3 linked regions of the Variovorax paradoxus genome follow. The protein of the gene in region 3 interacts with the protein of the main gene of each other region in a pairwise test. Links are inferred from orthologs where the notes say so. Each region holds a gene or a part of one and is shown on either strand. Other genes may lie near its edges. The genes, in order: L3V85_RS19415, glnL and glnK.

Region 1 (8,098 bases), 3.4 Mb from region 3 along the record:
TCCAGGCCGGTGACCACTTCGAGCATCTCGAGCATCGGGCGGGCCAGGTCTTCCAGCGTCTTTGCCGAGGCGACCGAGTCCGAAAGCTGTTCAATCAGTGAATCCATGGCCGTTATTTTGACGGCGATGCGCGACAGCTTGAGTCTTTCGTTGCACGAATGTGGCGCAAAACCCGTGGCGGCGTCCGGAAATCGGACAACTCAGGATGCCAGCACTTCCATCAGTTCGGTTTCGATGGCGAGCTGGGTTTTCTGTCCCTGCAGCTCCGGACCGCTGATGAGGAAGGTGTCTTCCACCCGTTCGCCGAGCGTCGTCACCTTGGCGAGCTGCAGGTTCAGGTGGTGGCGCGCCAGCACCCGGGCCACCGAATACAGCAGGCCGGCCCGGTCGCTGGCCGAGATGTTGAGCAGCCAGCGCTGGGCCTTGTCGTCGGGCAGCAGGCTGATGCGCGGCTTGATCGGGAAGCTGCGCACCCGGCGCGACACCCGGCCCATGCTGGGCTGGGGCAGGGCGCCGGCCTCGGTGAGCGTCTGCCCCAGGCCCGACTCGACCATGCTGATCAGGTCGCGGTAGTGGTCGGGCAGGAAGGTCGTCACCACCTGGAAGGTGTCGAGCGCATAGCCGTTGCTCGTGGTGTGCACCTTGGCATCCAGGATGCTGAACGACGATTGGTCGAAATAGCCGCAGATGCGCGCAAAAAGATCGGGCTGGTCGGGCGTGTAGACCACGACCTGCAGGCCTTCGCCCACCGGCGACAGGTGCGCGCGCACGATGGGCGGCGCCTTCGGGTCGATCGGCACGCCCTTGGGCGGCACGAAGCGCGAGAGCTGCTTGGCATGCCAGGCGATCTCGGTGGCGTCGTGGCGCATGAAGTAGCCGACGTCGAGTGTGTCCCACAGCGCCTTGTGCGCCTCGAAGCGCTGGGCGTGCAGGGCCAGTTGCACCAGCGCCTCGCGCTTGCGCGCCTCGACCTCGGCGTCCGGGTCGGGCATGCGGCCGCCCAGCGCGCGCAGGGTGTAGCGGTACAGGTCCTCGAGCAGCTTGCCTTTCCAGGCATTCCACACGCGCGGCGAGGTGCCGCGGATGTCGGCGATGGTCAGCAGGTACAGCGCCGTGAGATAGCGCTCGTTGCCCACTCGCTTGGCGAAGGCGCCGATGACCTCGGGGTCGCTCAGGTCCTGCTTCTGCGCGACCTGGCTCATCACCAGATGCTCGGCCACCAGGAATTCGATGAGCTTGGCGTCTTCGCGGGCAATGCCGTGCTGCTTGCAGAAGCGCTGCACGTCGCGCGCACCCAGCGTGGAGTGGTCGCCGCCGCGGCCCTTGGCGATGTCGTGGAAGAGGGCCGCCACGTACAGGATCCAGGGCTTGTCCCAGCCGGCCGCCAGCTGCGAGCAGAACGGGTACTCGTGCGCATGCTCGGCAATGAAAAAGCGCCGCACGTTGCGCAGCACCATCAGGATGTGCTGGTCGACCGTGTACACATGGAACAGGTCGTGCTGCATCTGCCCCACGATGCTGCGGAACACCCGCAGGTAGCGCCCCAGCACAGAGGTCTGGTTCATCAGCCGGAACGCATGCGTGATGCCGTAGGGCTGCAGCAGGATCCGCATGAAGGTCTCGTGGTTGACCGGGTCGTTGCGGAACTTGCTGTCCATCACATGGCGCGCGTTGTACAGGGCGCGCAGCGTGCGCGCCGACAGGCCCTTCACGCCGATGGTCTTCTGGTAGAGCAGGAAGGTCTCGAGCACCGCGTGCGGCTCGCGCTCGTACAGGTCGTCGCTGGCGATCTCGATCAGGCCGGCGCGCTCGTAGAAGCGCTCGTTGATCGGCGTGTGCCGCTCGTCGCTGGGCTGCAGGCGCTCTGAAATGTTGAGCAGCAGGATCTGGTTGAGCTGCGACACCGCCTTGGCGGCCCAGTAGTAGCGCCGCATGAGCGCTTCGCTCGACTTGCGCTGCGACTCGCTCTCATAGCCGAAGCTGGCCGCCACGGCGGTCTGCAGGTCGAACACCAGCCGGTCTTCCCGGCGGTTGGCAATCACGTGCAGCCGGGCGCGGATGAGCGAAAGCAGCGCCTCGTTGCGCTTGATCTGCTGGGCCTCGAAGGAGGTGGCCAGGCCGTTCTTGGCCAGGTCGTCCCAGCGGCTGCCGTAGCCGGCGGCCTTGGTCATCCAGAGGATGGTCTGCAGGTCGCGCAGGCCGCCGGGCGATTCCTTGCAGTTCGGCTCCAGCGCATAGGGCGTGTTGTCGAACTTCTGGTGGCGGTGCCGCATTTCCTGCGACTTGGCCACGAAGAAGGCCTGCGGATCGATGGCGCGGGCAAAGCGGCGGCGAAAGGCGGTGAAGAGCTTCTTGTCGCCGGCGATCAGCCGGGCCTCGAGCAGCGAGGTCTGGACGGTGACGTCCTTCTCGGCCTCGGCCAGGCACTCGTCGACGGTGCGCACGCTGGAGCCGATCTCGAGGCCGGCATCCCAGCAATGGCCGATGAAGGCCTCGATGCGGGCCGGGTCGACGGCGTTCTCGTGGCCTTCGGGCGGCAGGAGCAGCAGCACGTCGACGTCGGAGTACGGAAAGAGCTCGCCACGCCCGAAGCCGCCCACGGCGGCCAGCGCGAGCGCATCGCCGAAATCGGCTTCGCGCCACAGTGTGCAGAGCGTCTCGTCGGCCAGCGCCGCGAGCTGGCGCAGCACCGTGTGCACGCTGCGCGTGGGCGCGCGCGCGAAGCGCAGGGTGTCGAACAGCGCGAGCTTCTTCGCGCGATAGGCTTCGCGCAGCGTCGCCACGTCGATCTTGGCTGCTTCGATCACGGCCGGGGAACGCGTGCGCGCGTCAGGTTTTGGTCGAGGTGACGAAGGAGGGCAGCGGAGGGCTGCCGGCGGAGAGCGTCAGCACTTCGTAGCCGGTCTCGGTGACGAGCACCGTGTGCTCCCACTGGGCCGACAGCGAATGGTCGCGCGTGACGATGGTCCAGCCGTCGTACTGGCCGCCCTTGAAGTCTTCCTTCACGTCGCGCTTGCCGGCGTTGATCATCGGCTCGATGGTGAAGATCATGCCGGGCTTGAGCTCTTCCAGCGTGCCCGGGCGGCCGTAGTGCAGCACCTGGGGTTCTTCGTGGAAGCGCTGGCCCACGCCGTGGCCGCAGAACTCGCGCACCACCGAGAAGCCCTGGCCTTCGGCGAATTTCTGGATTGCATGGCCCACGTCGCCCAGGTGCGCGCCGGGGCGCACCTGCAGGATGCCGTGCCACATGGCCTCGAAGGTGATGTTGCACAGGCGCTTGGCGGCGATGGAGGTGTCGCCGATCACGTACATGCGGCTGTTGTCGCCGAACCAGCCGTCCTTGATGACGGTCACGTCGACATTCATGATGTCGCCCTTCTTCAGGGGCTTGTCGTTGGGAATGCCGTGGCACACCACGTGGTTCACCGAGGTGCAGAGCGACTTCGGGAACGGGACGCTGCTGGCGCCCATGTAGCCCACCGTGGCGGAGGTGGTGCCCTGCTTGACCATGTATTCGGCGGCGAGCCGATCGACGTCGTTGGTCGTGATGCCGGGCTTGATGAGGGGTGTGAGGTAGTCCAGCACCTCGGAGGCAAGGCGGCAGGCGACCCGCATGGCTTCGATGCCCGCAGCGTCTTTGTAGTTAATGCTCATCCCCGAATTATCCCATCGGCCCGGCTAAAATCCCGGGTTAACGCGGATGACCCCAGTCAGCGGTCATTCGCCTTTATTCCTTGATTCCCAACGCGGCCCCCGAGGCCCCATCGACCGTGACGCAGCCCGCACCTCAAGCCCTTCCTGTCGTAACCATGTTCGAGGGCGGCAGCGCGCTCAGCGACTTCCGCGCACGGCAGCTGCTGCCGAAGCTGCAGGCCATCGAGCCGCGCATCGAGGGCATTTCGGCCCGTTTCGTGCACCTGGTCGTGACCGATGCGGCGCTCGGCACGGCCGACCGCGAGCGCTTTGCCGCGCTGCTGACCTACGGCGAGCCCTTCGAGGCGCCGGCCAAGGCGGGTACCTCGGTGGTCGTCACCCCGCGTCTGGGCACCGTGTCGCCCTGGGCCTCCAAGGCCACCGACATCGCCCACAACTGCGGCCTGGCCCTGCGCCGGGTCGAGCGCGTCACGCAATATCACCTGAAGCTCAAGGCGCCGCTGATCGGCAAGGCCCCCGTGCTGGAAGGCGACCAACTGGCCGCCGCGGCCGGCCCGCTGCATGACCGCATGACCGAATCGGTGCTGGCCACGGTCGAGCAGGCCGCCAGCCTGTTCAGCGAGCTGCCCGCACAGCCGATGGCGCAGGTCGACGTGCAGGCCGGCGGCCGCGCGGCGCTGGTGGCCGCGAACACCGGCTTCGGCCTTGCGCTGGCCGAGGACGAAATCGATTACCTGGTCGACGCCTTCACCCGCCTGGGTCGCAACCCCAGCGACGTCGAGCTCATGATGTTCGCGCAGGCCAACAGCGAGCACTGCCGCCACAAGATCTTCAACGCCAACTTCACCATCGACGGCAAGGCCCAGCCGCAGAGCCTGTTCTCGATGATCCGCCACACCGAGAAGCAGAACCCGCAGCACACGGTCATCGCCTATGCCGACAACGCCTCGGTGATGGAAGGCGCGACCATCGAGCGCTTCATTCCCGCCAACGGCTCGCAGAGCTATCAAAAAGATAGCGCCCTCAGCCATGTGCTGATGAAGGTCGAGACGCACAACCACCCGACCGCCATTTCGCCGTTCCCCGGTGCATCCACCGGCGCTGGCGGCGAGATCCGCGACGAAGGCGCCACCGGCCGCGGCTCCAAGCCGAAGGCCGGCCTGACCGGCTTCACCGTGTCGAAGCTGTGGCCTGAAGACGGCCACTACGGCAAGCCCGAGCACATCGCCAGCCCGCTGCAGATCATGACCGAGGGCCCGCTGGGCGGTGCCGCGTTCAACAACGAATTCGGCCGTCCCAACCTGCTGGGCTACTTCCGCGAATATGAGCAGACCGTGGCGAGCGACCTCGACACCGTCCAGCGCGGCTACCACAAGCCCATCATGATCGCGGGCGGCCTCGGCAGCATCGATGCCACACAGACCAAGAAAATCCAGTTTCCGGCCGGTTCGCTGCTGATCCAGCTCGGCGGCCCCGGCATGCGCATCGGCATGGGCGGCAGCGCCGCCAGCTCGATGGCCACCGGCGCCAACGCGGCCGAGCTCGATTTCGACTCGGTGCAGCGCGGCAACCCCGAGATCGAGCGCCGTGCGCAGGAGGTCATCAACCACTGCTGGCAGCAGGGCGCGGCCAACCCGATCCTCGCGATCCACGACGTGGGCGCGGGCGGCCTGAGCAACGCCTTCCCCGAGCTGACCAACGACGCCGGCCGCGGCGCGCGCTTCGACCTGCGTGCCGTGCCGCTCGAAGAGTCGGGCATGGCGCCGAAGGAAATCTGGTGCAACGAAAGCCAGGAGCGCTACGTGCTGGCCATCGCGCCGGAATCGCTCGAACAGTTCAAGGCCTTCTGCGAGCGCGAGCGCTGCCCGTTCTCGGTGGTCGGCGTGGCGACCGAAGAGCGCCAGCTGCTGGTGGCCGACGAAGGCGCCGCCGTGCAGCCGGTCGACATGCCCATGGACGTGCTCCTCGGCAAGCCGCCCAAGATGCACCGCGACGTGAAGACCGTGGCGCGCACCTTCAAGCCGCTCGACCTCACGGGCGTCGACCTGCAGAAGGCCGCCATCGACGTGCTCGCGCACCCGACCGTGGCCTCGAAGCGCTTCCTCATCACCATCGGCGACCGCACCGTGGGCGGCCTGAGCCACCGCGACCAGATGGTCGGCCCGTGGCAGGTGCCCGTGGCCGACTGCGCCGTGACGCTGGCCGACTACAAGGGCTTTGCCGGCGAAGCCATGAGCATGGGCGAGCGCACGCCGCTGGCCGCGCTCGACGCGCCGGCTTCCGGCCGCATGGCCGTGGCCGAAGCCATCACCAACCTGCTGGCCGCGCCCATCGAACTCTCGCGCGTCAAGCTGTCGGCCAACTGGATGGCCGCCTGCGGCGAGCCCGGCGAAGACGCCGCGCTGTACGAAACCGTCAAGGCCGTGGGCCTGGAGCTGTGCCCGGCGCTGGGCGTGTCGATTCCGGTCGGCAAGGATTCGCTGTCGATGCGCACGCAGTGGAAGGACAACGGCGAAGCCCGAAAGGTCACCTCGCCGGTGAGCCTGATCGTGACCGCCTTCGCTTCGCTGGCGGACGTGCGCGGCACGCTCACGCCGCAGCTCGATGCCGAAGAGGCCGACACCACGCTGGTGCTGATCGACCTGGGCCAGGGCAAGCACCGCATGGCCGGCAGCATCCTGTCGCAAACGCTGAACCAGAGCGGCGACACCGTGCCCGACCTCGACGACCCGGCGCAGCTCGTGGCGCTGGTCAATGCGGTGAATGCGCTTCGCGCCGACGGCAAGATCCTCGCGATGCACGACCGCAGCGACGGCGGCCTGTTCGCCACGGCCTGCGAAATGGCCTTTGCCGGCCACGTCGGCGTGGCGCTGAACGTCGACATGCTGGTCACCGAAGGCGACGGCATCTCCGACAGCCGCATGGAAACCGGCGACGCCAAGAACTGGGCGCAGCAGGTCAGCGCGCGGCGCGAAGAACTCACGCTCAAGGCGCTGTTCAACGAAGAGCTGGGCATGGTGCTGCAGGTGCGCACCGCCGAGCGCAACGATGTCATGCAAGTGCTGCGCGCCCACGGCCTCAGCACGCACAGCCACTTCGTCGGCAAGACGCGCCCGGCCAGCTCGCCGATGGATGCGGGCAAGGGCAAGCTCGAAATCTGGCGCGACGCCAAGTCGGTGTTCAGCGCGAGCCTGCACGACCTGCACCAGGTGTGGGACTCGGTCAGCTGGAAGATCGCCCGCGAACGCGACAACCCCGCCTGCGCCGATGCCGAGCACGCGGCAGCCGGCGTGCCGAGCGATCCGGGCATGCACGTGTTCCTGCCGAACAACGCACCAGTTGCTCCGGCCATCCTGCAGTCGCGCCCCAAGGTCGCGATCCTGCGCGAGCAGGGCGTGAACTCGCACGTCGAGATGGCCTACGCCTTCACCGAAGCCGGCTTCGAGGCCTTCGACGTCCACATGACCGACCTGCAGACGGGCAGGGCGGATCTGGCCAACTTCAAGGGCGTGGTCGCCTGCGGCGGCTTCAGTTATGGCGACACGCTGGGCGCCGGCATCGGCTGGGCGCGCAGCATCACCTTCAACCCGAAGCTGGCCGAGCAGTTCAAGACCTTCTTCGGCCGTGCCGACACCTTCGGCCTGGGCGTGTGCAACGGCTGCCAGATGTTCGCCGAACTGGCCGACATCATTCCGGGTGCCGAAGCCTGGCCGCGCTTCACCACCAATCAGAGCGAGCGCTTCGAGGCGCGCCTGTCGATGGTCGAAGTGCTCGAATCGCCCAGCATCTTCTTCGCGGGCATGGCCGGCAGCCGCCTGCCGATCGCGGTGGCACATGGCGAGGGCTATGCCAACTTCAAGCACCGCGGCGACGCGGCCAAGGCCATTGGTGCGATGCGCTTCGTGGACAACCACGGCCAGCCGACCGAGCAGTACCCGTTCAACCCGAACGGCAGCACGGGCGGCCTGACCTCGGTCACGACGCCTGACGGCCGCTTCACCGCGGTGATGCCGCATCCGGAGCGCGTGTTCCGCAACATCCAGATGAGCTGGACCTCGGGCGATAGGAGCGAGCTGAGCCCCTGGATGCAGATCTGGCGCAACGCGCGCCGCTGGGTGGGCTGAAGCCGATGCTCGACCTCGATCACCCGCGAAGCCGGCACGTGCTGGAAGCGGCGCGGATCGAGGATCTGATTCGCAAGCAGTTGCTCGCGTGGCGCGAAGACGAGGCAGCGGCTTCGTCGGCGCGCACGGAGATCCTGCGCACGCTGCTGCCGCAGCTAGAGGCGCTCAATGCCGCGCACTTCGTCGCATCGAAGAAGATCTATCGCACGCTCGATGCGCTGGGCCGCGCGGTGCAGGGCGCGGATGCCGGCGCGGCCTGGCAGGCGTTCGCGGCACTCGATGGCCCGGGCGACAACTTCGGCACCTGGGCGATCTGAGCC
Region 2 (7,746 bases), 4.7 Mb from region 3 along the record:
CGGTGCGCATGGTGATCCCGTTCCCGCCGGGCGGCACGCTCGACACCATCGGCCGCCTGCTGGCGCAGAAGCTCGGCGAGCAGACGGGCCAGACCTTCATCGTGGAGAACCGCGCCGGCGGCAACGGCATCATCGGCGCCGACGTGGTGTCGAAGGCGCCGGCCGACGGCTACACGCTGCTGTTCAACGCCTCGACCTTCACCACCGCGCCGATGACGATGAAGTCGGTGCCCTACGACGTGGTGAAGGACTTCACTCCGGTGGCGCTGGTGGCCAAGGCGCCGCTGTCGGTGGCCGTCAACAAGAACCTGCCGGTGACCGACGTGAAGTCGCTCATCGCATATGCCAAGGCGCACCCCGGCAAGATGACTTTCGCGGTGGGCTCCATCGGCTCGGCGGGCCATCTGTCGACCGAGCTGCTCAAGCGCGCGGGCGGCGGGCTCGACTACCTGATCGTGCCGTACAAGGGCACGGCACCTGCGTTCCAGGACCTGATCGGCGGGCAGATCGATGGCTTCATCGACCCCATCCTCGGCTCCCTCCAGTATCACAAGAGCGGCATGGTGAAGGTGATTGCCGTGACCTCGGCCACGCGCGCCTCGAGCCTGCCGAACGTGCCCACAGTGGGCGAGAGCATTCCGGGCTACGAGTTCTACAGCTGGTACGGCCTGTGGGGCCCGGCGAAGCTGCCGCCCGCCATCACGCAGCGGCTGAATGCCGAAGTCAACAAGGCGCTGGGCACCGACATGCGCGAGACGCTGGGCGCGCAGGGCCTGCTGCTCACGCCGGGCAGCGTCGACGAGTTCGCGAAGTTCCAGTCGGAAGACATGGCGCGGTCGAAGAAGATCATCGTCGAGGGCAACATCCATGTCGAATGAAGCCGCGACAGCGCCGCATGCGGTGGTGACGGGCAGCAGCGGCGGCATCGGCCGGGCCATTGCGTCGCAGCTGCTCGAAGCGGGCTGGCGCGTGAGCGGCATCGACCTCGCGGCGCCGACGCTGTCTTCCCACGCCGGCTTCACCCACACGGCGGTGGACCTTTGCAACGCCGATGCCATCGCGCGCGCCGCGGCCACCCTGCAGGATGCCGATGCGCTGGTGCATGCGGCCGGCGTGCTGCGCGTCGGCCCGCTGGGCGCGCTCGACCACGCGGGCGGCGAACTCATGTGGCGGCTGCACGTGGATGCGGCCGCGCGGCTGGCCGATGCGCTCGTGCCCGCGATGGCCGCGCGCGGCCAGGGCCGCGTGGTGTTCGTCGGCAGCCGCGTCGCGCAGGGCCTGCCAGGCCGCGGCCAATACGCCGCGACCAAGGCCGCGCTCATCGCGCTCGCGCGAAGCTGGGCGGCGGAGGTGGCGCCGCAGGGCGTGACCGTCAACGTGGTGTCGCCCGGCGCGACGCAGACCTCGATGCTGCAAGACCCCGCACGCGCGGGCAGCGCGCCGCGCATGCCGCCCATCGGCCGGCTGATACGGCCGGAGGAGATCGCGGCGCTCGTGGGTTTTCTTCTTTCGCCGCAGGCGGCGGCCATCACGGGGCAGGACCTTGCCATCTGCGGCGGCTCGTCGCTGCACCGCTGAATCTTTTTCTCTTTCTTTCTCACCCCGGAACCCGACCATGAAAATCGTCAACATCCTCGAATCCACCCGCCCCATCAAGTCGGACATCCGCAACGCCTACATCGACTTCTCGAAGATGACCCTGAGCCTGGTGGCCGTGGTCACCGACGTGATCCGCGACGGCAAGCCGGTCATCGGCTATGGCTTCAATTCGAACGGCCGCTACGGCCAGGGCGGGCTGATCCGCGAACGCTTCCTGCCGCGCCTGCTGGAGGCCGAGCCCGCGTCGCTGCTCGACGAGACCGGCGAGAACCTCGACCCGCACAAGATCTGGGCGCGCATGATGATCAACGAGAAGCCCGGCGGCCACGGCGAGCGCTCGGTGGCGGTGGGCACCATCGACATGGCCGTGTGGGACGCCACCGCCAAGATCGCGGGCAAGCCCCTCTACCAGCTGCTGGCCGAACGCTACGGCACCGGCACGCCGAACCCGCGCGTGTTCGTCTACGCGGCGGGCGGCTACTACTACCCCGGCAAGGGCGTCGAAGGCCTGCAGCGCGAGATGACCAGCTACCTGGAGCGCGGCTATTCGGTGGTGAAGATGAAGATCGGCGGCGCCTCGCTGGCCGAAGACTGCGAACGCATCGAGTCGGTGCTGAAGATCCTCGGCCCCGGTCAGCAACTGGCGGTGGACGCCAACGGCCGCTTCGACCTGAAGACCGCCGTCGACTACGGCCGCGCCCTCTCGCAATACCCGCTCTTCTGGTACGAGGAAGCCGGCGACCCGCTGGACTACGAACTCCAGGCCAAGCTCGGCGAGGTGTACGCCGGCCCCATGGCCACGGGCGAGAACCTGTTCTCGATGCAGGACGCGCGCAACCTCATCCGCCACGGCGGCATGCGGCCCGACCGCGACTGGCTGCAGTTCGACTGCGCGCTGAGCTACGGCCTTGTGGAGTACCTGCGCACGCTCGACATGCTGAAGGAAAACGGCTGGTCGCCCTCGCGCTGCATTCCGCACGGCGGCCACCAGATGTCGCTGGCCATCGCGGCGGGCCTGGGCCTGGGCGGCAACGAGAGCTATCCCGACCTGTTCCAGCCCTATGGCGGTTTCCCCGATGGCGTGAAGGTCGACAACGGCTATGTCACGCTGCCGCCGCTGCCGGGCATCGGCTTCGAAGGCAAGGCCGATCTGATCGCGGAAATGCGGGCGCTGGCCGCATAGGCCCCGCAGGCGCAAGGGCGCCGGATTTGCGCGATATGCTGTGAGGCCCTGCCGCCCGCTCGTTCGGTCGGCCAGCCATCGAGATACATCGCAAAAATCCAAGGACTTGTTTCGAAAGCAACAAGTTGCAAGCCCCTATGAAGATAGCTACGTGGAACGTCAACTCCCTCACCGCGCGCCTGCAGCACGTGCTCGACTGGCTCATCGCCAACCCGGTCGACGTGCTGTGCCTGCAGGAACTGAAGATGACCGACGACAAGTTCCCGCTCGAGGTGCTCAAGTCGGCCGGCTATGAAGCGGCGGTGTTCGGCCAGAAAACCTACAACGGCGTCGCCATCCTGAGCCTCTCGCCAATGCGCGACGTGGTGAAGAACATCGGCGGCTTCACCGACGACCAGTCGCGCGTGATCGCGGCCACGGTGGACACGCCCTCGGGTCCGCTGCGCGTGGTCAACGGCTACTTCGTGAACGGCCAGGCGCCGGGCAGCGACAAGTTCGAATACAAGATGAAGTGGCTCGATGCGCTGCGCGACTGGCTGCGCCAGGAGATGGCGGCCAACCCGAACCTCGTGCTCTTGGGCGACTTCAACATCACGCCGGAAGACCGCGACAGCTTCGACCCGGTGGGCCTGAAGGAAACCATCCACCACACGACCGAGGAGCGCAACCATTTCAAGGCGCTGCTCGACCTGGGCCTGACGGACAGCTTCCGCATGTTCGAGCAGCCCGAGAAGAGCTTCTCGTGGTGGGACTACCGCATGCTGGGCTACCAGAAAAACCGCGGCCTGCGCATCGACCACATCCTGGTAAGCGAACCGCTGGTGCCGCGCGTCAAAGGCTGCGTGGTCGACCGCGTGCCGCGCAAATGGGAAAAGCCGAGCGACCATGCGCCCGTGGTGCTGGACCTCGACCAGGGCGCCTGATCCGATGAACGCACGCGCGGGAATCGAAGCAGGCGTGGCGGGCCGCGCCTGCCGCTTTTTGGCCATCGCTGCGGCGGCCTTCGCGCTGGCGTCGTGCTCGCTGTTCAAGCCGGCCGACAAGGCCGAGGAAGGTGACAAGGGCACCGCGACGGCGCCCGCCGAAGAGCCCGCGCCCGGCAGCCGCGACGTGCCCACGGTGCGGCTCATCACCGCGCAGACGCCCGCCGTGCGGGCCTACCGCAAGATCGGCGCGCAGCACATCTACAAGGCTTACGCCAATCGCATCTACAAGGGAAAGATCCCGCCGCTGGTCTATGCCGTGGTGGTGGTCGAGACCGACATCGATGCGAGCGGCAAGGTGGTCAACGTGACCTTCAGCCGCACGCCGAGCCATGCGCCGGAAGTGGCGCCGATGATCGCGGAGCTGATCAAGGCGACGTCGCCGCTGCCCAACCCGGGCAAGCTGGGCGGCCACACCTATGTCGACACCTGGCTCTGGGACAAGAGCGGCAAGTTCCAGATCGATTCGCTGACGCTCGGCCAGCGCAGCAGATAAGCAGCCAGCGAACCGCGGGCCAAGAAAAAGGCCCGTGAGGGCCTTTTCATTCGATGCCGAGTTCCTGGATCTTCCGGGTGATGGTGTTGCGCCCGATGCCCAGCTTCTGAGCGGCCTCGATGCGCCGTCCGCGCGTGTTGGCCAGCGCGGTGAGGATGAGCCTGGACTCGAAGCGGCGCGAGAGCACGTCCCACACGTCGGTGCGGCCGGCGGCCAGCAGGGCCTGTGCCTCGACCTCGAGGCCGCTTTCCCAACTGCTGACCAGCGCCGAGCTTTCGGCGGCTTCGGAGTGAACGGGGGCGACGGCGGGAGCGTCGCCAGTGGTCACCGACAGCGGCGGCGCGAGCGGGCTTGCGGTCGCCACGGCGTTGGGCGCTGCTTCCGCTGAGTGAACCTCGGCGGCTGCCGTGCCCACAGCCATCACTTCCGGCGGCAGGTCCTTCGCCTCGATCAACTGGGCCGGCGCCATCACCGTCAGCCAGTGGCAGATGTTCTCGAGCTGACGCACGTTGCCAGGGAAGCTGAACGCGGCGAGCTTGGTCAGCGCCGCGTCGGAAATGCGCTTGGGCTCCACGCCGAGCTGGCGCGCGCTCATCTGCAGGAAGTGACGCGTGAGCGCGGGCACGTCTTCGCCGCGTTCGCGCAGCGCCGGCAGGCGCAGGCGGATCACGTTGAGGCGGTGGAACAAGTCTTCGCGGAAGCCGCCGAGCTTGACGCGCTGCTCCAGGTCCTGGTGGGTCGCCGCGATGACGCGCACGTTGGCCTTGACCGAGTTGTGGCCGCCCACGCGGTAGAAATGACCGTCGCTCAGCACGCGCAGCAGCCGCGTCTGCAGGTCGAAGGGCATGTCGCCGATTTCGTCGAGGAACAGCGTGCCGCCCTCGGCCTGCTCGAAGCGGCCGCGGCGCATGGTCTGCGCGCCGGTGAAGGCGCCGCGCTCATGGCCGAAGAGTTCGCTCTCGAGCAGGTCCTTGGGAATGGCGGCGGTGTTGATGGCCACGAAGGGACCGTTGGCGCGCGGCGAGTGCTTGTGCAGCGCGCGCGCCACCAGTTCCTTGCCCGAACCCGATTCGCCGGTGATGAGCACCGTGACGTTGCTCTGCGACAGCCGGCCGATGGCGCGGAACACGTCCTGCATGGCGGGTGCCTGGCCGAGCATCTCGGGCGCGGCGACCATGCGTTCCTCGGCCACTTCCTCGCGCTGGCTTTCGTCGACGGCGCGGCGGATGAGTTCGACCGCGCGAGGCAGGTCGAAGGGCTTGGGCAGGTATTCGAAGGCGCCGCCCTGGAAGGCCGAGACGGCGCTGTCGAGGTCGGAGAACGCCGTCATGATGATGACGGGCAGGCCCGGGTGCTTGGCCTTGATCTTGTCGAGCAGGTCGAGCCCGGAGCCGCCGGGCATGCGGATGTCGCTCACCAGGACCTGGGGGCCCTGCTGTTCGTCGTCGGCGGCCTGCTCGAGTGCCGCGAGCACCTCGCGCGTGTTGGTGAAACTGCGCGTGGGCAGGTCTTCGCGCAGCAGAGCCTTCTCGAGCACGAAGCGAATCGATTGGTCGTCATCAACTATCCAGATCGGCTTCATGCATCTCCTCTGTTGCCGGTGGCTGCGCTAGGGCAGCGGTATCAATATCTTGAAATCGGTTCGGCCCGGGACGCTGTCGCACTCGATCACGCCGTGATGCTGTTGCACAAAAGTTTGTGCGAGCGTCAATCCCAGCCCTGTCCCGCCTTCCCTGCCCGATACGAGCGGATAGAAGATGCGGTCCTTGATCGTGTCCGGCACACCCGGTCCATTGTCGATGACATGCAATTCCAGTGCCAGTCGATACCACTGCTTGTTGAAGATCACCTGGCGGGCCACGCGGGTCTTGAAAGTGATCTGCGCATCGCCCGCCGCGCGGCGCTCCGCCAGGGCCTGCGCGGCGTTGTGGACGATGTTGAGCGTGGCCTGGATGAGCTGCTCGCGGTCGCCGCGGAATTCGGGAATGGAGACGTCGAAGTCGCGCTCGATGTGCAGGTCGCGCGGGAACTCCGCGAGGATGACGGAGCGCACGCGCTCGCACACCTCGTGGATGTTGACGTCGCCCACCACGTGCGGGCGGCGGTGCGGCGCCAGCAGGCGGTCGACCAGCGTCTGCAGCCGGTCGGCCTCGTGGATGATGACTTGGGTGTATTCGATGAGGTCGCGCGACTCGACCTCCATCTGCAGCAGCTGCGCCGCGCCGCGGATGCCGCCCAGCGGGTTCTTGATCTCGTGCGCGAGGTTGCGGATGAGTTCCTTGTTGGCCTGCGCCTGGTCGATCAGGCGCTCTTCGCGGTCCTGCCGCACCTGCTGCTCGAGCGGCGACATCTCGATGATGAGTTCGCCCTTCTTCTCGCCCTGCGCCAGCGTGACCTGAACGGGCATGAGCTCGTGGTTGACGCGGCGCAAAAAGGCTTCGTAGCGCAGCGTGGCGAAGTCGTTGCTGCTCGCGCCGTCGATGGCGGTGCGCAGCACCTGCGGCTCATGAAAGCACGCGCCGAACTGCGAGCCTTCGAGCGTGCGGCGCGATGTGCCGAGTGCGTCTTCGAGGCCTGCGTTGGCGAACAGCACGGAGCCGTTGCTGTTGACCACCGCGATGAGGGTGGACAGCAGGTCGAAGGACTGGAAGCGCGGATTGGCGCCGGTCGCCTTCTTCCCGAATGCCATAGAGGTTCTTGCTTGCTCTTGCTACTGGTTATTGCTGCCGGGGCGGCAGCCGGTTGATTTCGCGGCGGATGCCTGCGATGTCGCTCTCGTTGCGCGCGATCTCGGCCTTCATGTCGGCCACGCGGTCGAGGTACTTCTGGTAGTTGCGGCCTTCGCTGCCCTGCTTCTCGGGCTCGCCGTTGTTGTAGTCCTTCAGCAGCTCGGCCTGGCGGGCCTCGGCCTTCTTGAGCTCCGATTCGAGCACCGAGCGGGCCTCGCCGTCGCGGGCGCGCTGGTCGACGCCTTCGACGCGCGGGCTGCCGGCCGGCGCGCGCGCCGCCGAGGAAGAGCCCGACGACGATGCCGACCCGCCGCCCGAAGCCTTGGTGCCCTGCACGACGGTGACGTTGCCGCCTTCGAGCACCTTGCAGCCCTTTTGCTGGGCGATGGTCGCGTTGTTGGTGTATTCGTTGCCGCAGCGCCAGACGCGTTCCTGCGCAACCGCCGGCAACGCGATCAGGAGTGAACCGGCCAGGAAAAAGAGGGAAGCTGTCTTCATGTGTATCGGTGGAGGCGCGACAAAGGCGCATTTTCATGCAATTCGACGCCCCCGGAGCCCTGATGTTCCGCCCCAAGGAAAAAGGACGGCCGAGGCCGTCCTTTTGACTTACATGCCTGTCAGGGCTGTTTTCTCGTCGATCAGAGCGAGTAGTACATGTCGAACTCGACGGGGTGCGTCGCCATGCGGAAGCGCGTGACTTCCTGCATCTTCAGTTCGATGTACGCATCGATGTACGCGTCGGTGAACACGCCGCCC
Region 3 (7,828 bases):
GACGGTCACCTCGGTGGTCACGGCCAGCATGCCCTCGCTGCCGATGACCAGCGCCAGCAGGTCGAGCCCTGGCGCGTCGAGCGCGTCGCCGCCGAATTCGATCGCCTCGCCCTCGGCCGTGAAGCCGCGCACGCGCAGCACGTTGTGCAGCGTCAGGCCGTACTTGAGGCAGTGCACGCCGCCCGAGTTCTCGGCCACGTTGCCGCCGATGGTGCAGGCGATCTGGCTCGAAGGATCGGGCGCGTAGTAGAGGTTGAAGGGCGCGGCCGCCTCGCTGATGGCGAGGTTGCGCACGCCGCACTGCACCACCGCCGTGCGGCTCACCGGATCGATCTTCAGGATGCGGTTGAACTTGGCGAGCGACATCGTGACGCCCATGGTGTGCGGCATGGCGCCGCCCGAGAGCCCGGTACCCGCGCCGCGCGCCACCACGGGCACGCCGAGCTGGTGGCAGGTCTTGAGCACGGCGGCGACCTGCGCCTCGGTCTCGGGCAAGGCCACCACCAGCGGGCGGGCGCGGTAGGCGGTGAGGCCGTCGCACTCGTAGGGCGTGGTGTCTTCGTCGTGCCAGATCAGCGCGTGTGTGGGCAGGTGCACCTGCAGCGCGCGGACCACATGGGACTGGCGCTCCGTTTTCTGTAGCGAATCGTGTTGCGTGGGGGTGAGCGGCGCGTTCATCGGCGGGCCCTTTCTTTTCTTCTGTTCGCGGATGTCTCGGGTGTACCGCACTCTACGGACATTCCCGCCGCCCCGGGTTGATGGTTTTTTGCCGGGTGCTTGAGAGAAATTCGCGAGTCCGGCCGGTCAGCGCAGGCTCTGTTCGAGCCAGTCGGCAAAGGCAGCGCACTCCCAGCGCTCCAGCGTGCCCGGCTGCCAGCAGATGTAGTGCCGGTGCGGCGAGGGCACCGCCTGGTCGGACAGCGCCACCAGCCGCCCCGATTCGAACCACGCCGCGCCCATCTTCTGCCGCACCAGCGCCACGCCGAAGCCGCTGGCGGCGGCGTCGTACACCAGCCCCAGGTCGTTGAACTGCGAGCCGACGTGCGGCTCGGGCTGGTCGAGCCCGCAGCTCGCGAACCAGGTGCCCCAGGGCTCCAGCGGGCTGCGGATCAGCCGCGCGCCCTCAATTTCGGCCGCGCTGCGAAAGCCCTGGAACGGGCCGAACTCGTTGAGATAGCTCGGGCTGCAGGCGGGCACCACCTGCTCCTCGAGCACCAGGCGATGCTCGCAGTCGGCGTACCCGCCGGGGCCGTAGCGCACTTCCAGGTCGGCCTGTTCGGCCGTCACGTCGAGCAGCGGGATCGACACCTGCAGCACCAGCTCGATGTCGGGGTAGATGTTGCGGAACAGCTCCAGGCGGGGCATCAGGAACTGGCGGCTGAAGGTCGGCGTGACGGCAATGCGCAGGCGCGTCGCGCGCTGGGCCGCATTGGCGCCCAGCGGCGTGGCCTGCAGCGCCGCGAGGCCGGTGCGCACGTTCGCGAGATAGGCCGCGCCGTCGGCCGTGAGGCTGAAGTCGCTGCGACCGAACAGCTTGAAGCCCACATGCGCCTCGAGCTGGCGGATGCGGTGGCTCACGGCGCTGGGCGTGACGCACAGCTCGTCGGCCGCGCGGCCCGCATGCCGCAGCCGCGCCACGGCCTCGAAGGTCAGCAGGCACTGGATCGGCGGAATGTGTTGCAGAGCCATGCGCGGCTGGAAACCCTCTTTTTCGCCTTCAGTCTTCGAAGAAGCTCACGGGCAGGCCCGGCGTGTCGACCCGCATCGCGATCACCATGCCCGAAGCCGGGCGCTGCGCGATCTCGTCGGCCGGCCGGCCCTTGCGGGCGCTGGTGACGAACAGGGTCTTCAGGTCGTCGCCGCCGAAGCAGGGCATGGTCGGGCACTGCACCGGCACCGCGACCGAAGCCACGCGTTCGCCCGAGGGAGAAAAGCGCAGCAGCTGCGCGCCTTCGAACATGGCCACCCAGTAGTGACCCTGCGCGTCGATGGTGGCGCCGTCGGGGCGGCCGTCGTAGTGCAGCGGCGACGCGGGCGTCCAGCCTTCGGGCTTGGCGCCGAACTGCTGGAACACGCGGGCGTGCGAGAGCGAATTGGCCTCGGCGTCCCAGTCCCACGCATGCACCACATGGGCCGCGGTGTCGGCCCAGTAGAGCGTGCGGGCGTCGGGCGAGAAAGCCAGGCCGTTGGCGGTGGTGGCCTGGTTGGCCATTTGCGTGATGGTGGGCGAGATGCCGGTGTCGCTGCGCGCGTCGAGGCAGTAGAGCGCGGCGTTGGCGCGGTCTTTCGCCTCGTTGAGCGAGCCGCCCCAGAAGCGGCCCAGCGCGTCGCACTTGCCGTCGTTGAAGCGCATGGTGCGCACGTCGTGCTCCACGCGCGCCATCGCGACCAGCGGGCCGCCCCATTCCCGCGCGCGGTAGATGCCGTCGCGCAGCGCGATCACCAGGCCGCCGCGGCGCGCCGGCGCCATGCAGCCGGGCTCGGTGGGCAGCGCCCAGCGCTCGACGGTGGCGTCCGGCGTTCCGATGTCGCCGCGCGTTCGCAGCACGGCGCGGCCCGGAATGTCGAGCCAGTAGAGCGATCGTTCCTGAGGGTGCCAGAACGGCGATTCGCCGAGCTCGCAGAGGCTGTCTTCGATGGAGGTCCACATGGTGGGCCGATTGTGCTCCCGACGGGCAAAAAAAAGCCCGCCGGCGCCGGAGCGCTTGCGGGCTGAACATCCAAAGGAGACCTCGCTTGAAAAACTTTTTTCAGTCAGTCGGTAAGCACCGCGGAACCGGCTTCGCCGAGCCGCAGGTGCCGCCCCCTGCAAGGGGGCTTGGGGTTTACCTGTTGTATGCGGTTTCGCCGTGCGAGGAGATGTCGAGGCCTTCGCGCTCTTCTTCTTCCGACACACGCAGGCCGAGGGTCAGGTCGGCGATCTTGTAGGCGATGAAGGCCACCACGCCGGACCACACGACCGTGAGCGCCACGCTCTTGATCTGGATCCAGACTTGCGCGCCCATCGAGAAGGTGTCGGGCGTCGCGCCGCCGGTGCCGCCCAGGCCCTTGGCAGCGAACACGCCGGTCAGGATGGCACCCAGGATACCGCCCACGCCGTGCACGCCGAACACGTCGAATGCGTCGTCCGCACCCAGCATGCGCTTCAGGCCACCCACGCCCCACAGGCAGACCAGGCCGGCCAGCAGGCCCAGCACGATCGAACCCATCGGGCCGACGAAACCGGCGGCGGGCGTGACAGCCACGAGGCCGGCAACAGCACCGGACGCGGCGCCCAGCATCGAGGCCTTGCCCTTGTGCAGGCTCTCGCCCAGGATCCACGACAGCGCGGCGGCAGCGGTGGCGAGCACCGTGTTGATGAAGGCCAGGCCGGCCAGCGCGTTGGCGGCACCCGCCGAGCCGGCGTTGAAGCCGAACCAGCCGACCCACAGCAGCGAGGCGCCGACCATGGTGAGCGTGAGCGAGTGAGGCGTGAAGGCTTCCTTGCCGTAGCCGACGCGCTTGCCGACCATGTAGGCACCCACGAGGCCGGCCACACCGGCGTTGATGTGCACCACGGTGCCGCCGGCGAAGTCCAGCGCGCCGTCCTTGCCCAGCAGGCCGCCGCCCCACACGATGTGGGCGATCGGCACATAGCTGAAGGTGAACCACAGCACCGAGAACAGCAGCACGGCCGAGAACTTGGCGCGTTCCGCGAAGGCGCCGACGATCAGCGCCACGGTGATGGCCGCGAAGGTGCCCTGGAAGGCGACGAACACGTATTCGGGAATCGTGGTCAGCGCGCCGAAGGTCTCCTGCGTGATGCCCTTCATGAAGATCTTGTCGAAGGTGCCGAAGAAGTTGCCGTCACCAGAGAAGGCCAGGCTGTAGCCGTACACGGCCCACAGGATGCTGATCAGCGAGAAGATCACGAAGACCTGCATCAGCACCGACAGCATGTTCTTCGAGCGGCCCAGGCCGCCGTAGAACAGCGCGAGGCCGGGGATGGTCATCAGGATCACGAGGAGGGTCGAAGTCAGCATCCAGGCGGTGTCGCCGGAGTCGATCTTCGGTGCCGGGGCCGCGGCGGGCGCGGCTGCGGGCGCTGCCGCGGCCGGAGCTGCCGCATCGGCGGCCGGGGCCGCAGCGGGTGCTGCCGCAGCAGCTGCGGGAGCCGTTGCGGCGGGTGCATCGGCAGCAGGCGCTGCCGGGGTCTGTGCGAAGCCGGAAGTACCGGCGGCGAGCACGCTCAAGCCGAGCGCAAGAGAGACAAGCAGTTTTTTCATAGTCGTTGTTCTTTCGGGCCAGGACTCGATCAGAGGGCTTCGCGGCCCGTTTCGCCGGTGCGGATGCGAACGACCTGTTCGAGGTTGTAGACAAAGATCTTGCCGTCGCCGATCTTGCCGGTGCGGGCTGCACCTTCGACGGCTTCGATCACGCGGTCGACGAGGTCGTCGGAGACGGCCGCCTCGATCTTGACCTTGGGCAGGAAGTCGACCACGTACTCCGCGCCGCGGTAGAGCTCGGTGTGGCCCTTCTGGCGGCCGAAGCCCTTCACTTCGGTGACGGTGATCCCCTGCACGCCGATGGCCGACAGTGCTTCGCGCACTTCGTCGAGCTTGAACGGTTTGATGATGGCTGTGACCAGCTTCATGAGTTTTCTCCTTTGGATGGAAATGAAACGGTGCGGCAGCTTGGGCCGCGCCTCGTTGTTCTGTCGCTTACAGCGTCTTCGTGAGCGTGAGGATGAAGCGCGCCTTGTTCGGCGAGTAGGTCGTCTGGCCGATGGGGCCGAAGCCGAGGTCGACGCCCGGGTTGGCCACCGCGAGGTACGAGCTCTGCTTGTTGGCGCCCTGCACCGAGCCGGTCAACGACAGGCCGTTGCCGAAGTCGTAGCTCGCGCCCACGTTGTAGTCCACGTAGCTCTTGTAGCCCAGGCTGCGGATGTCGCTGGACATGTTGGTGTAGCCCACCGCAGCCTTCAGCGTGACCTTGGGCACGATTTCCTTGCTGTACGACAGGTTCAGGTAGCCGGTGTTGGTGCCCTTCAGGCCCGAGCCGGCCTTGTTGCCTGCGTAGCCGAAGTAGTCCTTCGACACGGTGTGCGAGTACTTGGCCGTGAACGAGCCGAAGGTCTCGTTGGCATAGGTGCCGGCAACGTACAGCTCGGTGGTGTTGCCCGCCGAGTTGCCCGGGTAGATGTAGGTGAGCGCGCCCACGTCCATGTCCAGCGGGCCGGCCTTGAACTTGTAGCCGCCGTACAGGTCGCTCTCGATGCTGTTGCCCTTCTGCCAGTTGACGCTGGAGTTCCAGTTGCCCACGTAGAAGCCGCTGCTGCCGAAGGCGTAGTCGAAGCCGCCCTGGATGGCCGGCTTGAAGGCCTTGGTCTTGGCGTAGTCGTTCTTGCCCAGCATGTCCTGGTCCTGGCCGCGGAACTTGTAGTTCGTGGTCAGCGAGATGTTGCCCGTGAGATCCGGGGCGGGCGCGGCCGCGGCGGCGTCGGTCGTTGCCTGTGCCAGGGCTGCGCCCGAAGCGGTCAATGCAGTGGCCAGAACGATCATCGCCTTGGCGGCGGTACGGTGCGTCATCGGGAAACTCCTCGCAAGTGTGTTGTTGGACCTGAGAGGCTCAAAGCAGGGAGCGTGCCAAACTGCACAAATACCTGTGCCCCATGCGACTCGCGAGCGTCGCTTTGTGAGCCAAATCGTTACAACGCTTGTTTCGAGCGGTTGCAGCTTTCACCGGCATCGCACCACCGCGGACACACCAAAGATGGTTGCACCATCTTGGGGACAGGGAGAGAAATGAGTTTGTCTTTGGTGCAGGGCCGAGCCTTGCTGGGGCTGGAAGCGGCCAGTGTCACGGTCGAGGTGCATCTGGCCAACGGTCTGCCCAGCTTCACGCTGGTCGGCCTGGCGGAAACCGAGGTCAAGGAAGCCCGCGATGGTCCTTTCCAACAAAGTGCGGTTAGCAACCCACGGCCCCATGCGGCTTTCGACGGACCCAAACTCAGCGTGAGCGAAGCGCCGTGCGGTCAAACGGTCTCGACTTTGGGCTGATGCAACATCTTGCGGTTATCGGTCGACGGACCGTAGTCACCGATGAACCGCCAAATGAAATACCGATTTGGAAGATTTGCTGCTTGAGCCCGACCTAGGCGGGAATGCCAGAAAACTGAAATCGGCGCACCAGAACACGCCAACTAAAAAATCTCCGGCAGCCGTCCTGGTGAAAAAGTTTCAAGCGCTCGCCACGAAGAAGGACTCTTATTGGGCTTGCTCTCTGTCCATCCAGGATCAGTAATCGGCGGAATCCAACACCCGCGGATCACCGGCTGCGCCCGAGCCTCGCGATGGTTAATGAAGCACTTCTCGCTTGGTCGCCGCGACGCCCAAGCGGCGTCGGCATGGCTCCTATCTGGGCGAGATCAGTCCAGCGCCAGAGAACCTCGTCAACCGCGACTTCACCGCTGGTGCTCCCAACGAGAAATGGCTCACCGACATCTCGGAGTTCCACATTCCGGCAGGCAAGGTGTATCTGTCGCCTGTGATCGACTGCTTCGATGGCAAGGTGGTCAGTTGGACGATCAGCATGCGCCCGGACGCGCAGCTCGTGAACACGATGCTGGATGTCGCTATCGAGACGATCGACATCAGCAACCGGCCTGTTGTGCATTCGGCTCGCGGTGCCCACTATCGATGGCCGGGATGGCTGGCACGTATCGCGGATGCCGAGCTGACGCGTTCGATGTCCCCCAAAGGCTGTTCGCCCGACAATGCGGCCTGCGAGGGCGTTCATCCCATTGCTTACTGCCCAACTGCCGAAACAGTAGGGTTAGACGTTTACTCAATACTTTTGAAGGTGGCAGCCATCAATGCGCGATCCTGCAAGAACCTCCGGGGCGCTTGATTTGCTCGACGAGTTTTGGCGACAGCAACCAGACTCGCTGCTTGGGCACCTTGTCTCCAACGCGGCACGAATGCATTGCGCATAACGGGCTGGCCGCTCCATCTTGAACGCCCCGGGCGCGGGCGGTAACAAGCTTGTCCGCGAAGGCAGTCATTGGGCGGTCCCTCTGCGTCGAGCGAGAAGCTGGTCACTAAGTGAAAGAAGTTCTCGGTCACCGGCTTGCCCCTCGAAAGGAGCAATTTGCAGATGATTGCGCTGCTGTCGGGCTACCTTTTCCGGAGAGTCGTCAACTATAGTCATGCGGTCGACCGAGCAACCGTATTTTTGGGCCTTTCGCAAGTCCTTTATGTAGACGTAACCACCGCTGTGTGGGTCGACACGCTGGACGCATCTTTCAACGGCCCACGCTTTCCGCCGCAGGTGAGCAGACCAACCGAGCGGCGCGTTGCTCGCCCCGCTCGGTTGCTTCGCTGATCCGTAGAGGCTCCATCGGGGCAACTTGCGCCTGCAATGCGGCTATCAAGAGTCGCCGCCGGAGTTTGTTGCGCTGTCGCAGCCCTCGTCGTCCCGGCTCTCAGCACCGGCACCAGCGTTTACAGTGCTCCCAACTCTCCTTCGCTAAATAGATGTTCAACTTTCTTGTCACCTCCGCTGAGGGCGCTTGGGACCAGCCGGGCTACGAGTACGAACGCAGCAGGTTTCTCGAATACACGAGCGACGACATTGCGGCTAGCTTTCGTGAGCTGAAGGCGGCGCAAATCGAGACGTTGCTGAGTCTGCCTTGTCTCTTTGCGTATGAGGGCACTAATGAGCCGATGCGGGTCGGCCGCTTGAAAAGCGTCAAGCTGCGCAACGATGGTCGCCTGCTCTTCGTTGCGCCTGAGTTCGATCCGGCCGTTCCGCCTATCCCTTTTGACGCTATCAAGCCACTCCAAGCCGC

What was found.
Region 1: the proteins of glnK (region 3) and L3V85_RS19415 interact in binary tests that used the Escherichia coli proteins (3 or more experiments, as listed by UniProt). The link is inferred for Variovorax paradoxus from one-to-one orthologs.
Region 2: the proteins of glnK (region 3) and glnL interact in binary tests that used the Escherichia coli proteins (3 or more experiments, as listed by UniProt). The link is inferred for Variovorax paradoxus from one-to-one orthologs.

What each region holds. Positions count from the first base shown.
Region 1 is NZ_CP091716.1:4,182,971-4,191,068, reverse strand. The notes cover bases 1-3,188. They hold L3V85_RS19415 ([protein-PII] uridylyltransferase), read right to left. Parts: upstream 2,808-3,188; coding sequence 201-2,807; downstream 1-200. Other genes in these bases: map (type I methionyl aminopeptidase), read right to left, coding at 2,830-3,188; L3V85_RS19420 (GGDEF domain-containing protein), read right to left, coding at 1-107. Also shown: more of map, read right to left, coding at 3,189-3,654; purL (phosphoribosylformylglycinamidine synthase), read left to right, coding at 3,810-7,778; L3V85_RS19400 (hypothetical protein), read left to right, coding at 7,784-8,095.
Region 2 is NZ_CP091716.1:5,447,108-5,454,853, forward strand. The notes cover bases 4,911-7,746. They hold glnL (nitrogen regulation protein NR(II)), read right to left. Parts: upstream 6,951-7,746; coding sequence 5,871-6,950; downstream 4,911-5,870. Other genes in these bases: ntrC (nitrogen regulation protein NR(I)), read right to left, coding at 4,911-5,843; L3V85_RS25255 (hypothetical protein), read right to left, coding at 6,979-7,488; glnA (type I glutamate--ammonia ligase), read right to left, coding at 7,629-7,746. In the rest of the region: L3V85_RS25220 (Bug family tripartite tricarboxylate transporter substrate binding protein), read left to right, coding at 1-878; L3V85_RS25225 (SDR family NAD(P)-dependent oxidoreductase), read left to right, coding at 868-1,578; L3V85_RS25230 (mandelate racemase/muconate lactonizing enzyme family protein), read left to right, coding at 1,616-2,782; xth (exodeoxyribonuclease III), read left to right, coding at 2,920-3,705; L3V85_RS25240 (hypothetical protein), read left to right, coding at 3,710-4,261; more of ntrC, read right to left, coding at 4,308-4,910.
Region 3 is NZ_CP091716.1:751,092-758,919, reverse strand. The notes cover bases 2,965-5,882. They hold glnK (P-II family nitrogen regulator), read right to left. Parts: upstream 4,634-5,882; coding sequence 4,295-4,633; downstream 2,965-4,294. Other genes in these bases: L3V85_RS03760 (TorF family putative porin), read right to left, coding at 4,701-5,567; L3V85_RS03770 (ammonium transporter), read right to left, coding at 2,965-4,265. Outside these bases: L3V85_RS03785 (FAD-linked oxidase C-terminal domain-containing protein), read right to left, coding at 1-678; L3V85_RS03780 (LysR substrate-binding domain-containing protein), read right to left, coding at 805-1,689; L3V85_RS03775 (SMP-30/gluconolactonase/LRE family protein), read right to left, coding at 1,718-2,650; more of L3V85_RS03770, read right to left, coding at 2,826-2,964; L3V85_RS37520 (NIF family HAD-type phosphatase), read right to left, coding at 7,039-7,386; L3V85_RS03745 (FRG domain-containing protein), read left to right, coding at 7,515-7,828. UniProt on the Escherichia coli protein: Involved in the regulation of nitrogen metabolism. Regulates the activity of its targets by protein-protein interaction in response to the nitrogen status of the cell.